One region of the Kosakonia sacchari SP1 genome, then DNA from elsewhere that is predicted to be linked to it. Evidence: riboswitches for the same ligand, from Rfam matches in the RefSeq annotation. Region 1 holds a riboswitch; the other holds the start of a gene.

Evidence for each region. A riboswitch is a leader RNA that binds a small molecule or an ion and turns the genes downstream of it on or off. The one in region 1 is predicted to bind thiamine pyrophosphate.
Region 2: linked by a shared signal. The riboswitch ahead of thiM (hydroxyethylthiazole kinase) and the one ahead of thiB (thiamine ABC transporter substrate binding subunit) in region 1 are both predicted to bind thiamine pyrophosphate.

The regions. Positions count from the first base shown of each region.
Region 1 is NZ_CP007215.2:4,063,569-4,071,024, reverse strand. Features, by position in the region: gene araC (arabinose operon transcriptional regulator AraC) at 1-782, shown strand, start outside; gene C813_RS42210 (DedA family protein) at 910-1,680, shown strand; gene thiQ (thiamine ABC transporter ATP-binding protein ThiQ) at 1,674-2,375, opposite strand; gene thiP (thiamine/thiamine pyrophosphate ABC transporter permease ThiP) at 2,359-3,969, opposite strand; gene thiB (thiamine ABC transporter substrate binding subunit) at 3,945-4,928, opposite strand; TPP riboswitch at 4,959-5,058, opposite strand; gene sgrR (HTH-type transcriptional regulator SgrR) at 5,095-6,750, opposite strand; gene sgrT (glucose uptake inhibitor SgrT) at 6,838-6,990, shown strand; gene C813_RS42185 (sugar efflux transporter) at 7,128-7,456, shown strand, end outside.
Region 2 is NZ_CP007215.2:1,698,585-1,706,040, forward strand. Features, by position in the region: gene C813_RS31030 (hypothetical protein) at 1-667, opposite strand, end outside; one part of gene C813_RS31035 (IS3 family transposase) at 687-1,576, opposite strand; one part of gene C813_RS31035 (IS3 family transposase) at 1,576-1,822, opposite strand; gene C813_RS47505 (hypothetical protein) at 1,924-2,895, shown strand; gene C813_RS46340 (hypothetical protein) at 3,847-4,095, opposite strand; gene C813_RS31055 (DUF3606 domain-containing protein) at 4,329-4,505, shown strand; TPP riboswitch at 4,707-4,803, shown strand; gene thiM (hydroxyethylthiazole kinase) at 4,838-5,620, shown strand; gene thiD (bifunctional hydroxymethylpyrimidine kinase/phosphomethylpyrimidine kinase) at 5,617-6,417, shown strand; gene fbaB (class I fructose-bisphosphate aldolase) at 6,568-7,456, shown strand, end outside.

The sequences.
Region 1 (7,456 bases):
GGCTGACCCCCATTGAAGCCGACGGTTATCTCGATTTTTTTATCGACAGGCCGCTAGGCATGAAGGGCTATATCCTGAATCTCACCGTGCGCGGCGAGGGTGTGGTGATGAACCACGGCAAGCAGTTTGTTTGCCGCCCTGGCGATATTCTGCTTTTCCCGCCGGGTGAAATTCACCACTACGGACGTCATCCTGACGCCACCGAGTGGTATCACCAGTGGGTTTACTTCCGTCCGCGCGCCTACTGGCACGAGTGGCTGAACTGGCCGACCCTGTTCGCTCAAACCGGTTTTTACCGCCCTGATGACGCGCATATGGAGCGTTTTCGCGAGCTTTTCGCGCAAATTATCGATGCCGGGCAAAGCGTTGGACGCTATGCGGAACATCTGGCGATAAATCTGCTGGAGCAGTTGCTGCTGCGGCGCATGGAAGCGATTAACGAATCGCTGCACCCGCCGCTGGATAACCGCGTGCGCGACGCTTGCCAGTACATTAGCGATCACCTGGCGGATAACCATTTTGATATCGCAAGCGTTGCCCAGCACGTCTGCTTGTCGCCTTCGCGCTTGTCCCACCTTTTTCGTCAGCAACTGGGCGTGAGTGTGCTGAGCTGGCGCGAGGATCAGCGCATCAGCCAGGCAAAATTACTGCTTAGCACCACGCGAATGCCTATTGCCAGCGTAGGGCGCAATGTTGGCTTTGACGATCAGCTCTATTTCTCGCGGGTTTTTAAAAAATGCACCGGTGCCAGCCCCAGTGAATTCCGCGCGGGATGTGAATAAAAGGTAAAGAATGGCAATGAAAGGTTCTGCAATGTGACATAACCGGTAAAATTTTCAGATAATTGAAAGCTTGACGCTCGTGGATGACCTCCGGAGAATCCAGCGTTCATTCTGAACAGGACACCTTATGGAAGCGTTGCTGGAACACTTTATTACCCAATCTGCCACGTATTCGCTGGTGGCGATTATGCTGGTGGCGTTTTTTGAGTCGCTGGCGTTAGTCGGGCTGATTTTACCCGGCACGGTAATGATGGCGGCGCTCGGGGCGCTTATCGGCAGCGGTGAAGTGAACTTCTGGCATGCGTGGCTGGCGGGGATTGTTGGCTGCCTGCTCGGCGACTGGATCTCCTTCTGGCTGGGCTGGCGTTTTAAAGGGCCGCTGCACCGCTGGTCGTTTATGAAAAAGAACAAAGCGCTGCTCGATAAAACCGAACACGCGTTGCATCAGCACAGCGTATTTACCATTCTGGTTGGGCGTTTTGTCGGGCCGACGCGCCCGCTGATCCCGATGGTCGCCGGGATGTTGGATCTGCCCATCCGCAAGTTTTTACCGCCGAATATTGTTGGCTGCCTGCTGTGGCCGCCGTTCTATTTCCTACCCGGTATTCTGGCCGGTGCGGCAATTGATATCCCCGCCGATATGCAAAGCGGTAACTTCAAATGGCTGTTATTGCTGACCGCGTTGCTGCTATGGCTGGCCTGCTGGTTATGCTGGCGGTTATGGCGTGCGGGGAAATCCGGTGTTGACCGTTTGACAAACTACCTGCCACGTCGCCGCCTGCTGTGGCTGGCACCGGGCACACTGGTCGTCGCTGTCGCGGCGGCGGTCGCGCTGGCACAGCATCCGCTGATGCCGATTTACCTCAACATTTTAGGCGATGTTGTTCGCGGTCACTGACCGCGAATACCCAGCAAACCAGACGCGGACGATTTGCCGCTGAGCAGCTCGTCCGTGTTGCCATCCCAGGCAATGCGCCCGTCGGCAATCACCAGCGAACGTTCGGCAATCCGCGCCGCATCCTCCACACTGTGCGACACCATCAACAGCGTTAACTGCTGGCGTCGGCACACATCCTGCACCAGCGCGAGCATCTCCTGGCGCAGCGCCGGGTCGAGTGCGGAAAACGGTTCATCAAGCAGTAACACCGGCTGTTCACGCACCAGGCAGCGCGCCAGTGCCACGCGTTGACGCTGACCGCCGGAAAGTTGCTCCGGCAGGCGCGCCAGCAGTGATTCCAGCCCCATCGTTTCGGCGATTTGCTCAAGTTTATGCTGCTGGTCGCTATTCAGCTTCAGACCCGGGTTTAACCCCAGCCCGATGTTTTGCCGCACAGTGAGATGAGTAAAGAGGTTATTTTCCTGAAACAGCATCGATACCGGGCGCTGCGAGGGCGTCGTGTGCGTGTGATCCTCGCCCGCGATGGTGATTGTGCCGCTGGCGGGGGTGAGAAACCCGGCAATCAGATTTAGCAGCGTGCTTTTTCCCGCGCCGCTTGGGCCGAGAACGGCAATCTGCTCGCCCTGGGTAACAGAGAGGGGAAAGCGCATTGGCAGATGGTGATAAAGCCAGGTGACATCAGTCAGTCTTAGCATGGCGGCCCGGAAGTTTTTCAATCACGGTGAATAAGAAAAAGCACAGCAGCAGCAAGATGAGCGCGGTCACTGCGCCATCCTGGCTGCGGTACGACCCAATCTGCTGATAGAGATAAAACGGTAGCGTGCGAAAGTCGTCATTACCAAATAAGGCGACCACGCCGAAATCGCCAATCGACAGCACGCAGGCAAACGCCAGCGCCTGGGCCAGCGGGCGTTTCAACGCGCGCAGTTCGACCACGCGCAGGCGCTGAAAACCGTGCATTCCCAGCGACTGGCACAACATGCTGTAGCGGGAAGTCAGATCGCGCATTGGGTTTTCCAGCACTTTCAGCGCATAAGGAATGGCCATCAGCGCATTGGTGAAAATGACGATGCTATCGGCGGAAGTGGGCAGGCCAATGCTGTTATTGAGCAGCAGAAAGAAGCCCGTCGCTAGCACGATCCCCGGCATCGCGAGGATCAGCATGCCGCTGATTTCCAGCGCTTGCCCAGCCATGGTTAGCTGGCGCGCGCGTAACTCCCGGCTGCTCCACAACAGCATCATGGTCAGCACGACACACAATAGCCCCGCGCCCAGAGCGATGCGCAGTGATGTCCATACCGCTTGCCACAACACAGGCTCGGCCAGCACTTTCACCAGGCTCAGATTGAGGCCATCGACAATCACCGCCAGCAACGGCGGCAGCAGTAATAACAAAGCCAGCCCAATCAATATGATATCTGCGGTCTTGCTGAACAGCCGATCTTCCGGGTTGCGCCAGCCAGTAATCTGATGACTGCCCACGGCGATCGCTTTGCTCATGTGTTGGCTCAGTAGCACCAGCCCGAGGCAGCAGATCATCTGGATCAGCGCCAGCATTGCCGCGCGGGCGGGATCAAAATCGAAGCTGAGCGCCTGGTAGATTGCCAGTTCAATGGTGGTAGCCTGCGGCCCGCCACCCAGCGACAGCACGGTGGCGAAACTGGCGAAGCAGAGCATAAAAATCAGCGCGGCGACTGGCGGGATCTGACGACGTAACCACGGCCATTCGACAAAACGGAAGAATGCCCAGCCGCGCATACCAAGCTGTGCGGCCAGTTGCCGTTGCTCGCCAGGGATCTGCTCCAGCGTTTGTAGCAGCAGGCGCGAGGCCATCGGCAAATTAAAAAAGACGTGCGCCAGCAGAATGCCCTGTAAGCCATACGGCGAGAATGTCCACTCCACGCCAAGCGCGTGCCAGAGCGTTGCCAGCCAGCCCTGGCGACCATACACACTGAGAATGCCGAACACGGCGACCAGCACCGGCAGGATCAGCGTCATGGCGCACAGGCGTAGCAAGGCGAGACGACCAGGGAAACGCCGCCGATAGAGCGCGCGGGCAAGGAAAATCGCCGGTACGACAGAGAGCAGCGCGGAGAGAAACGCCTGCCAGAAGGAGAAACGCACCACATGCCACAGGTAGCTGTCTTGTAAAAAATCAGCCAGCCCGCTGAACGGGGCGTTTTGCCACAGCGCCAGAAATGCGGCCAGCGCCACCGCCACCATCAACGTGGCGGCGGTGAGGCCGGGCAGCAGCCAGCCAGCAATCAATGGCTGACGGCGCGTTGCCATGCATTAATCCATGTTGCGCGCTGGTTCGCTACCTCCTGCGAAGAGTATTCCAGCGAGGTTTGCGGTTTCACCAGGTGGTCGAAGCCTGCCGGTAAAGCGACATTGCTCACCGGGTACATCCAGTTACCGCTCGGGATAGTGTTCTGGAACGCGGGTGACACCATAAATTTCAGGAATTTTTCCGCCAGTTCCGGCTGTTTACTGGCTGCGGTACGGGCGGCAACTTCCACCTGCAAATAGTGACCTTCGCTGAAATTCGCCGCCGCGTAGTTATCTTTCTTCTCTTCAATAATGTGGTAAGCCGGAGAGGTGGTGTAGCTCAGTACCAGGTCGCTTTCCCCTTTCAGGAACAAGCCGTAAGCTTCGCTCCAGCCTTTGGTGACGGTGACCGTTTTGGCCGCCAGTTTCTGCCACGCTTGCGGCGCGTTGTCGCCATAGACTTTCTGCATCCATAGCAGCAGGCCGAGGCCTGGCGTGCTGGTACGTGGATCTTCATAGATAACGCGCCATTTCTGATCGCTTTCGACCAGATCTTTCAGGCTTTTCGGCGGGTTTTTCAGTTTATTTTTATCGTAGACAAACGCGAACCAGCCGTAGTCGAACGGTACAAACGTGTCGTTCTTCCAGCCGCCCGGCACGTTAACCGCATCGGTAGCGACGCCGCTTTTGGCGAACAGTTTGGTTTGTGTCGCAGCTTCAAGCAGGTTGTTATCCAGCCCCAGCACCACGTCGGCTTTACTGTTTTTGCCTTCCATGCGCAGGCGGTTAAGCAGCGAAACGCCATCTTCCAGCGCCACGAATTTCAGCTCGCAGTTGCAGTCGCTTTCAAAGGCTTTTTTTACCGCAGGCCCTGGCCCCCAGTCAGCAGAAAAGGAGTCGTAGGTGTAAACGGTCAGAACGGGTTTTGCAAAAACAGGCGCTGCGATCAGCAGCAGGAACGGCAGTGATTTTTTTAACACTTTGCACCTCAAAATGGGTGGCAAAGGATTTTGAGAGTCAGCCTCAAATCCCTTCGCCGGCGTTATCCGGATCAGGTTCGACGGGTATTTCTCAGCACACGCGCATGGCGCAGCACCCCGTTGAGAACGCCGCTATTGTAATGATTTGGTAAAAAATGCGAAAGCCTTATGGATCCGGTGGCGCAAACCAGGCGGATTTAAAGTCGAACCAGCCCAGCGTGTTCATGCGCAGCCCGCGCATGGTGCGCTGTCCCTGAATCCTCAGCCAGTGGTGGATCAGCGGTACGATGGCTTTACTGGCGAGCAACTGCTGCGACCAGACGGCAAGATTCATCTCCCCGTTGCGCCATTTTGCTACATCCGCCTGCCAGTCGAGCGGAATACAGTGCTGTAGCAGCGGCACTTCGTAGAGGTTGGCGAACACCGAAAAATCCAGTGGCAGCGTGAAATTGGCGCTGTTGAGCCAGATATCGCTCCCGGCTTCGCCCCGGTGCCATTCGTCATAATCCACTTCCTGCACGATAAGCTTCACGCCGTGTTCGGCCAGCAGCGTGCTCATGGTGCGGGCAAGCGCTTCGTGCTCATTGTGTTCGCGGTAGAAGGTGATGGTGAGCGTTTCCAGACCGGCCGGTTTCTCACCGCTGCCGGGGCGCGCATGGTGCCAGCGCGGCAGCAGGCCGTAAGCCGGGAACCAGTAACGCTGATACTGCTCATTGGCGTGCCACAACAGATTGGTGGGCGAGAGCACATGGCTGACCCACTCTCTGACCGCCGGATTCGCGCCACGGCTGGAACGCGCATCAAACAGCAGGTAATAACAGCCCTCTTCGAGGCGGCTTTCCACCGCTTTTTCGCCGTCGGTTGGCCCTTCAAGTGTCAGGCCGCTGGTCGGTTCATCGCTCAGGTCCGGCAACACCCAGACGTTGACTTCATCGATCAAGGCACGAAAGCCGAAGTAGTCATCAAAGGCGTGGATTTTTAGCTGGTTAGTGGTATTGCGCGTCACCGCGTAAGGGCCGGTGCCAATCGGCTGGCTGGCGAAGTTGCTCATCGTGTTCCATTCACGCGGCAAAATCATGGCGGGCACATGACCCATCAACCACGGTAGCCAGTTATCTGGCTGGCTGAGATGAATATCCAGCGTCCAGGGCGTCGGTGAGAGTACTTCGTAGATGTGCGAATAGAGCGGCAGGGCGGTGGCGCGCTCCAGAGAAGCAATCACATCGCTCATTTCCAGCTCGCGGCCATGGTGAAAATGAATGCCGGGGCGTAAATAAAATCGCCAGTGCAAAGGGGAAATCAGCTTCCAGTGGTGAGCAATATCCGCTTCCAGTTCCCCGTTTTCCTCATTTATGCGCGTTAGCGCACTGAAGATTTGTCGCGCTATATGGGTTTCGGAACGACGCAATGCGCTACCTGGCAGCAGGTTACGCAGTGGACGGTAGTAAAGCACCCGCAGGATATGTCGCCCCTGGCGAAAACTGCGGCCGAGATGCGAAACCAGCATCTGACGCACCGCCTTTTTATCACCGACCAGTTGCACCAGTTGATCGATACGATCCTGCTCCAGCAGGTCTTCGGCGCGCTGTTGCTGGAGTGCAAGGCCGGTATAAAGGAAGGTGAGCCGCGAACGTTTGCCGCGGCCGGCTTCCGCATCCCATGTCAGCCAGCCGCGCGCCTGCATGGTGTTAAGCAAGGTGCGCATGTGGCGGCGAGAACAGCTAAGCAGCTCCGCCAGCTCGTTGAGTGTGGTTTCTTGTGACTTCCCATCGCAGCATTGCCACAGACGGATGAACTGTTGTTGCAGGCGGCCGGACGACATAAAAGGGGAACTCCTGATGAAAACTCAGCAATTTATTTATCCCTATATTAAGCCAATACTTCTCTGCGATGAAAGCGAGGAGGTCATATGCAGAGATCATCCCTACGACGGTTTTATCTGGACTATTTTCGCGCCACGCAGGATGCGGGCTGGCTCGCTCGTCTGAGCGCACGCCAGCGCCTGAAAATGCTGGAAGAGCTGATGCAGTGGGAAGTGACAACGCCGGTCTCGAAGGACTGAATCGCCGACATTATGTGTGACTGAGTATTAAGTGCGAATGCACCCGCCAGCAAAACGTTTTTTGCTGGCTTTTTTCGTTTATGCTGGCGGGCGCCTTTTAGGCTTTCACTTTTTCCCGTTTTAACAAGGAAATCTCCATGCTCTGGTTAATGACGATGGGACGCCGCCTTAATGGCGTTTACGTCGCTTTTATGATCGTCGCCTTTATGATGGGAGTTGCCGGAGCGCTACAGGCACCGACGCTCAGCCTGTTTCTGAGCCGGGAAGTGGGTGCTGAGCCGTTCTGGGTCGGGCTGTTTTATACCGTCAACGCCATTGCCGGGATCGCTGTCAGCCTTGGGCTGGCAAAACGATCCGACAACCAGGGCGACAGGCGCAAGTTGATCCTCTTTTGTTGCCTGATGGCAGTGGGCAATGCGCTGTTATTCGCCTTTAACCGCCACTATCTGACGCTTATCACCTGCGG
Region 2 (7,456 bases), 2.4 Mb from region 1:
CTGCTTCTGTTAATGACCAGAAATTGTTCATGCTCCCATTGATGGTTTTTAAATATTCAATTTTTATCAAGCCATACGCCCTAAGTTGCACACCTATAGTTTTTAGGTCTTGAGAAAACACTTTTGCTGATGTCCCTCCTTTGCCTGCAACCTTTTGAGCGCTTTTGGCAATTGTGGATGATACGCTTGATTCAGAATAATATTGTGTGAGATAGGGAGATATTGAATGAAAAATATCCTTCCATTTCATGCTCACAGGCCAGTGTTTTGTGCCTCCTGAATCATACCCACTTCGAGAAAAAGTGGACTCACAGGTAAATTTGAAATCATCATCAAACTCAGCAAGATCAAGTTCAAGAGTTTGGTCTAGATTATTTGTGGCCTTTGCAAGTTCGCTTTTTAACCATTCATTCTGTTTTTGTAAATCAACGATAGCACGTAAATCAGTTTCAGAAGACGTTCGATTGGCTCTCACCCATCCGATTGCTGGATAAGTTTTGATCGTTTTACTCATGCTTAAGGCGACCAACCCTGGTAAATCTTTAGCTGTAGCCCATGTTTTCCTGAGACGATTGGCTGAGGCCTTCTCTATAAAAGCGGCCAGCTTCTCTCTAAGTTCAGAATCTTTTTCAGATTTGGCTAAAGGTAGACTGGACTGACCCCACAACAGTAGACATTTCCTGTCCTCACGACGAGGCCTGTTCAAAGGCCTCCGGACTGACGCCGCCGAGATGGCTGTGGCGCCGGGCCCGGTTGTAGAACACTTCAATGTAATCGAAGATATCGGCCCGGGCCAGATCCCGGGTTTTATAGATGCGCTTTCTGATCCGTTCTTTTTTCAGCGAACTGAAGAACGACTCCGCTACCGCATTATCCCAGCAGTTGCCACGCCGGCTCATGCTCGGGGCCAGGTTATTGGCCCGGCAGAAGCGCTGCCAGTCGTCGCTGCCGTACTGGCTGCCCTGATCGCTGTGTACGATAACCTCGCCGTCCGGTTTTCGTCGCCACACGGCCATCATGAGCGCATCCAGCGCCAGTTCGCGTGAGAGAGTGGGTTTCATCGACCAGCCCACCACGTTACGGGCGAAGAGATCGATAACCACCGCCAGATATAACCAGCCCTGCCAGGTGCGGATATAGGTAATGTCGGTTACCCAGACCTGATTGGCCCGGACAACGGTAAACTGCCGCTGCACACGATTAGGCGCAACCACTGAAGGTCTGCCGGCGATACGACGCGGAGCTTTATAGCCGCGCACGGCTTTAATCCGGTTCAGTTGCATAATACGGCCCACCCGATTTTTACCGCAGATTTCCCCGATTTCGTTCAGGTCGCCATGAACCCGGCGGTAACCGTATACGCCTCCGCTCAGTGAATAGGAGTCACGGATAAGCGTCAGCAGACGCTGGTTATCTTTATCCCGCGCGGAGACCGGGTTATGCAGCCACGCATAAAACCCGGCCCGGGCAACGCACAACACCCGACACATCGTCATGACACCCCATACAGTGCGGTGCTCATTGATAAAGCGGTACTTCAGTCGGGCTCCCTTGCAAAGTACCGCGCGGCCTTTTTCAGTATGTCCCGTTCTTCCTCAGTGCGCTTCAGTTGGGCCCTGAGCTTCAGGATCTCGCTTTTCGCTTCCAGTAAATCACGGGCATGCTGCTCGCTGTTATCGGGTTTAATAGCCCGTAACCACTTATAGAGACTGTGTGCTGAAACGCCCAGCCGGTCAGAAACTTCGGCGACGGAATAACCGCGTTCCGTTATCTGACGGACGGCTTCTTCCTTAAATTCAGGTGTAAATCGTGGTGTGCCCATACGCTCCTCCTATGCTCAAACTATAGGGCAGGATCGTCTACCGGGGCGGGGTCAGTCCACGTGCAGCGTGGCAGCGTCTACAGACCTCGGTCCAGAATGCAATGAACATATTCTTCACTTCGGGTTTCGGTAACTCATTGACCACCATGTTTAACTCTATTTCTGCCGCTATCGATGGATCCGGTGATACGCTGGAATTCTTCGGACATATCGCGGGGCAGATTGTAGAGGGTGCAACTGATGCATTCTTAGAGCTTCACGATACCGTTGTTTTGGTTGCCCGGATCATTGAGTTTTACGCCAGCAAGATGGGTATCTCTGGTGAGCAGCTTAAAGCCTTTGGTGAAATGGCAGCTTACGCCGCAGGGGTGGCTCTGTTCGCTGGCTCTATCTGGAAGTTGGGCGGGGCCTTTAAATGGTTGTTGACCATGCTCAACCCGCTTACAAAGCTGTTGGGGGTCATGAAAGGGATCGCCGCTATTGGTGGCATTGAAGCTGCTACGACTGGCGGATCTGGTGGGGAAGGGCCGGACGGCAAGGGCAAAGATAAACCGACCAAAACAGGCCGTGGGCCAAAAGTCGGCAAGTTTGGCAAGTTTGCAGCACTGGGGGGCGGTGCAGTGGGCTGGGCCACTGCGATCGGTTCGGTAGGTGGGGATTATGCCTGGGATAAAGTCATGGACGCTAACGACGCCATGTATGGGCAGGACACCACAGCCGGAGGCAATCTGAAGAAAGATAGCCCGCTGGGTAAAATGTGGGATTTCATCCATAGCCCAGACCTCCCAACCAACCCAGACTTTGCCAAACCAGCGGACAAAACCGATGGCTGGGTAAGTTCTTACTCCAATCCGGGTTATGTTCCGCCTACACCAACGATTACGCCTCCACAACTTAAAGTTGATACGGTAGGCAATCCGCTAATGACGCCACCAGCGTGGCTCCAGCAACCTTTGAATGTTAACGTGAACGTCCAAGTTCGGGAGGGTAAAATTAAAGATCTCGTTAAATCTGAGGTGGAGAATAATCAACAATTTGCATTCAATATGCTGATGCAAGGGGGCCAGAACTAAGGCCCATACAAGAAAGGCTCCCCTGGTGGGAGCCTTTTTATTGCCTGTAAATACCCTCTAACAAATCGTTTTAAATGCGCGGTATGTGCCAAAGAAACCGGGGTAATTGAGGTTGCAAACTAAACAATCGTGCATAGATGGGACTCCCTCAGTATCTTTATGTATTTGATTTATTTGTGATTAAATTATAATTACAAAGTCGTGGTGTGTAACATTTTACTGGCTCCGCCATAAAATTTTTTCTTGGGAGAAAATTCCTGTATCAAATGATACAAATTATCATTTGAGATTGATTCCCATCTTCGCCGGGCGGTAGCCACCACCCTAAACCCTTTTTGTATTTTTGCCGCAAGAAAGGGCCTAAAGAGGCGGAAACCTCGAAAGGGTGGTTTTTGGGGTTAGTGCGTGGGAGTTATCCACAGGAGAGTGACGTTACTCACAGGCGGATCAGATTTACAGTTTACTATGTAGAATGTGGCCCGGAGGGAGGGGAAGATATACAGTTATGAAGCATACACAGCGCCGGGGAGGCGTACTACCTAAAAGAGTTCAGGTCTAACCTGTTGCGTGGATGTTAAAAATATACGCATAAGGACCATTATGTTAAATGTCTGTCCAAATAGTGACCAAGTTAGGCCTTTCTCCATTATCGTTTTTACAATGCTCAATATAAGCGGCTTCTAACGCCTCTGAGGCGATGCATGTGGTAGGTAATGTGATTCTATAGGGAGAGGGGAGAAGTAGCCACAGCGGCGCGTACAGAGAGTCTCTTCGGGTCGCCCTTTGGATATTTGCTAATAATAAACATTCTCATTTGGAGGTCTGGTTACCATGCCTGGCAACTGTCCCAAAACTGTGGAGATATATTTCCAGAAGAGCACAGAAGGGCACTCTTTGATCATGACCCCACAATTTGGGGAGGGATAAGAGCCGGGTCAATCCCGGCTTTTTTTAACGCTTTTTATTTGATTGAGAAACAACCGAACCAGCTAACGTTTTTGTCGTATCGCTGGAGCGCGGATTCTTCAATGCTGCGGATGCTTTTGCTTCCATATCAGCGCCAGTCTGGTTTTTAGTGCCCGTCTGGGACAATACAGATCCAGCTAAACTTTTCTGAATTGCAGAGGCGTTTGGGTCGTTAAGGATCTCTGCTGCCAGATGAGCTACATCATTAGAAGATTGTTTATCATTCTTTGCCATTGGAACACCTATTCACAGTATGAGTGATGGGATATATTGTATATCTATCATGAAAACCACAATATATAGTGGTTATAGTAGTAGCGAAACGGCAGATTAAGCAAGTTCGATAAATGTTTTCTACTGGTTCTATGATCAGTATCAATTGTGTGAAACTTGAACATTTACAGTGGCTATGCAAAGCAATATAACCATTTTGCAGGCATAAGCCTGTGATACTCAGGACATATCAAATGGTAGATAACTTACAGCGTCGGCAGCCGGAAGATAAAAATTTCATCAATTTGAGTGAATCTTGGGAAGTGAAGTATTGGACCCAAGCATTGGGTGTTACTGAATCTCAGCTCAGGGCTGCTGTCAAGGCTGTCGGTAATGGCACCGCTAAAGTAAGAGCATACCTAGGTAAGTAGGGTTGTGAAATCGCCTTCAATGGTGCTCTTGAGGCTGGGGAAACCCGGCCTTTTTTGTATTTGAAGTTTACCGTTGTGAGCCACAACTTGGGACCCAAGTTGGGACACAGTGCATTTTTAAGGGTTGTGTCTTTGGCTTCCCGCTGGCATGATCCTGAACAGGGATTAACGGGACGTTAATCGCAAGTAGTTGAATTTGTTTTAAATGACTCGGGGTGCCCTTCTTTGTGAAGGCTGAGAAATACCCGTACCACCTGATCTGGATAATGCCAGCGTAGGGAAGTCAGATGCCTGCCCGGCATCCCTTCTTCACGCCGGGCAGGAGCGAAACCATGCAACCTGACCTGCTTGATCGTGTGCAACTCGCACATGCGTTACAGCAATTCCGCCGCCGTTCTCCCCTGGTGCACTGTATGACCAATGACGTCGTACAAACCTTTACCGCTAACGTGCTGCTGGCGCTTGGCGCATCACCCGCGATGGTGATTGATAGCGAAGAAGCGCCGCAGTTCAGCGCTATCGCCGATGCGCTGCTCATCAATGTGGGCACTTTGACGCGCGATCGCGCCACAGCTATGCGTCTGGCGGTGGAGAGCGCGAATGCCGCACATAAACCCTGGACACTTGATCCCGTCGCCGTTGGTGCGCTCACGCTACGCACGGAATTCTGCCAGCAACTGCTGGCGCTGCGCCCGGCGGCGATCCGGGGGAATGCTTCGGAAATCCTCGCGCTGGCCGGTATGAGCGCAGGCGGGCGCGGCGTGGATACCACCGACACCGCCAGCGCGGCACTGCCTGCGGCGCAGGCGCTGGCGCGGCAAAGCGGGGCGATTGTCGCGGTAAGCGGCGAAGTGGATTACATCACTGATGGCCCGCGCGTGCTGTTGGTCACCGGCGGTGATGTGCTGATGACACGCGTGGTTGGCACCGGCTGCGCACTCTCGGCGGTGGTGGCTGCCAGTTGCGCGCTGCCGGGCGATAAGCTGGAGAATGTCGCCGCGGCCTGCGCGTTTATGGCACAAGCCGGTAGCCTGGCCTGCGCGAAAAGCACCGGACCGGGCAGTTTTGTTCCCGCCTTTCTGGATGCGCTGTACGCGCTGGGAGGCAATGCATGAAACGCATCAACGCGTTAACCATTGCTGGTACCGACCCCAGCGGTGGGGCGGGTATTCAGGCGGATCTGAAAACCTTTTCGGCGCTGGGCGCATACGGTTGTTCGGTGATCACCGCGCTGGTGGCGCAAAACACCCGTGGCGTGCAGTCGGTGTATCGCATTGAACCCGACTTTGTCGCCGCGCAGCTTGATTCCGTGCTCAGCGACGTGCGTATCGACACCACCAAAATCGGCATGCTGGCGGAAACGGACATTGTTGAAGCGGTCGCGGAGCGACTGCGTCGCTACCAGGTACGCAATGTGGTGCTGGATACGGTGATGCTCGCCAAAAGTGGCGACCCGCTGTTATCGCCCTCAGCGGTCGCTGCGCTGCGTCAGCATTTGCTGCCACAGGTTTCACTTATTACGCCTAATTTGCCGGAAGCCGCCGCGCTGCTTGATGAGCCACATGCCCGCAGCGAACAGGAGATGCATGCGCAGGGCGAAGCGCTGCTGGCGCTCGGCTGCGAAGCGGTGTTGATGAAAGGCGGCCATCTGGATGACGCTGAAAGCCCGGACTGGCTATTTACCCGCGACGGGGCGCTGCGCTTTACCACCCCGCGCGTGAAAACGAAAAATACCCACGGCACGGGCTGCACGCTCTCCGCCGCGCTGGCGGCGCTGCGCCCGCGCCATAACGACTGGGCATCCACCGTGGTGGAAGCAAAACAGTGGTTAACGGCGGCGCTGGCGCAGGCGGATACGCTGGAAGTGGGGCACGGCATTGGCCCGGTACATCACTTTCACCAGTGGTGGTAAACCGGTATACGAAACGTGCCAGCAGATTATGCTGAAAAAAGTTGCAATGGTGGAAAATCTGACGAGAGAGAACCAGGCTTATCTCTGCCTGCCGTCAGGCAGGTAAGGATAATCCAATTCGCTTTGCGCGAAGCTTACGGGAGCATAGCTATGACTGATATTGTGCAGTTACTTGGCAAAGACGCCGACAGCCTTCTGCAACACCGTTGTATGACCATCCCCGCTGACCAGCTTTATTTGCCAGGACACGATTATGTGGATCGCGTGATGGTCGACAACAACCGCCCGCCAGCGGTGCTGCGAAATATGCAGACGCTGTATAACCACGGGCGGCTGGCGGGCACGGGCTATCTGTCTATTTTGCCGGTCGACCAGGGCATCGAGCACTCGGCGGGCGCGTCGTTTGCCGCCAACCCGCTTTACTTCGATCCGAAGAACATTGTCGAGCTGGCGATTGAAGCGGGTTGTAACTGCGTGGCATCCACTTACGGCGTGCTGGCGTCGGTTTCGCGCCGTTACGCGCACCGCATTCCCTTCCTTGTCAAACTGAACCACAACGAAACGCTCAGCTACCCCACCGAATATGACCAGACGCTGTATGCCAGCGTCGAGCAGGCGTTCAATATGGGCGCGGTCGCCGTCGGGGCGACAATTTACTTCGGCTCGCAGGAGTCTCGCCGCCAGATTGAGGAGATATCCGCCGCCTTTGAACGCGCGCATGAACTTGGCATGGTCACCGTCTTGTGGGCGTACCTGCGTAATTCGGCGTTCAAGAAAGATGGCGTTGATTATCATGTTTCCGCCGATTTAACCGGCCAGGCGAACCACATTGCCGCCACCATTGGCGCGGATATTGTGAAGCAGAAAATGGCGGAAAATAACGGCGGCTACAAAGCGGTGAATTTCGGTTACACCGACGAGCGCGTTTACAGCAAGCTGACCAGCGACAACCCGATTGACCTGGTGCGTTACCAGCTGGCGAACTGCTACATGGGCCGTGCCGGGCTGATTAACTCCGGCGGCGCGGCGGGCGGTGATA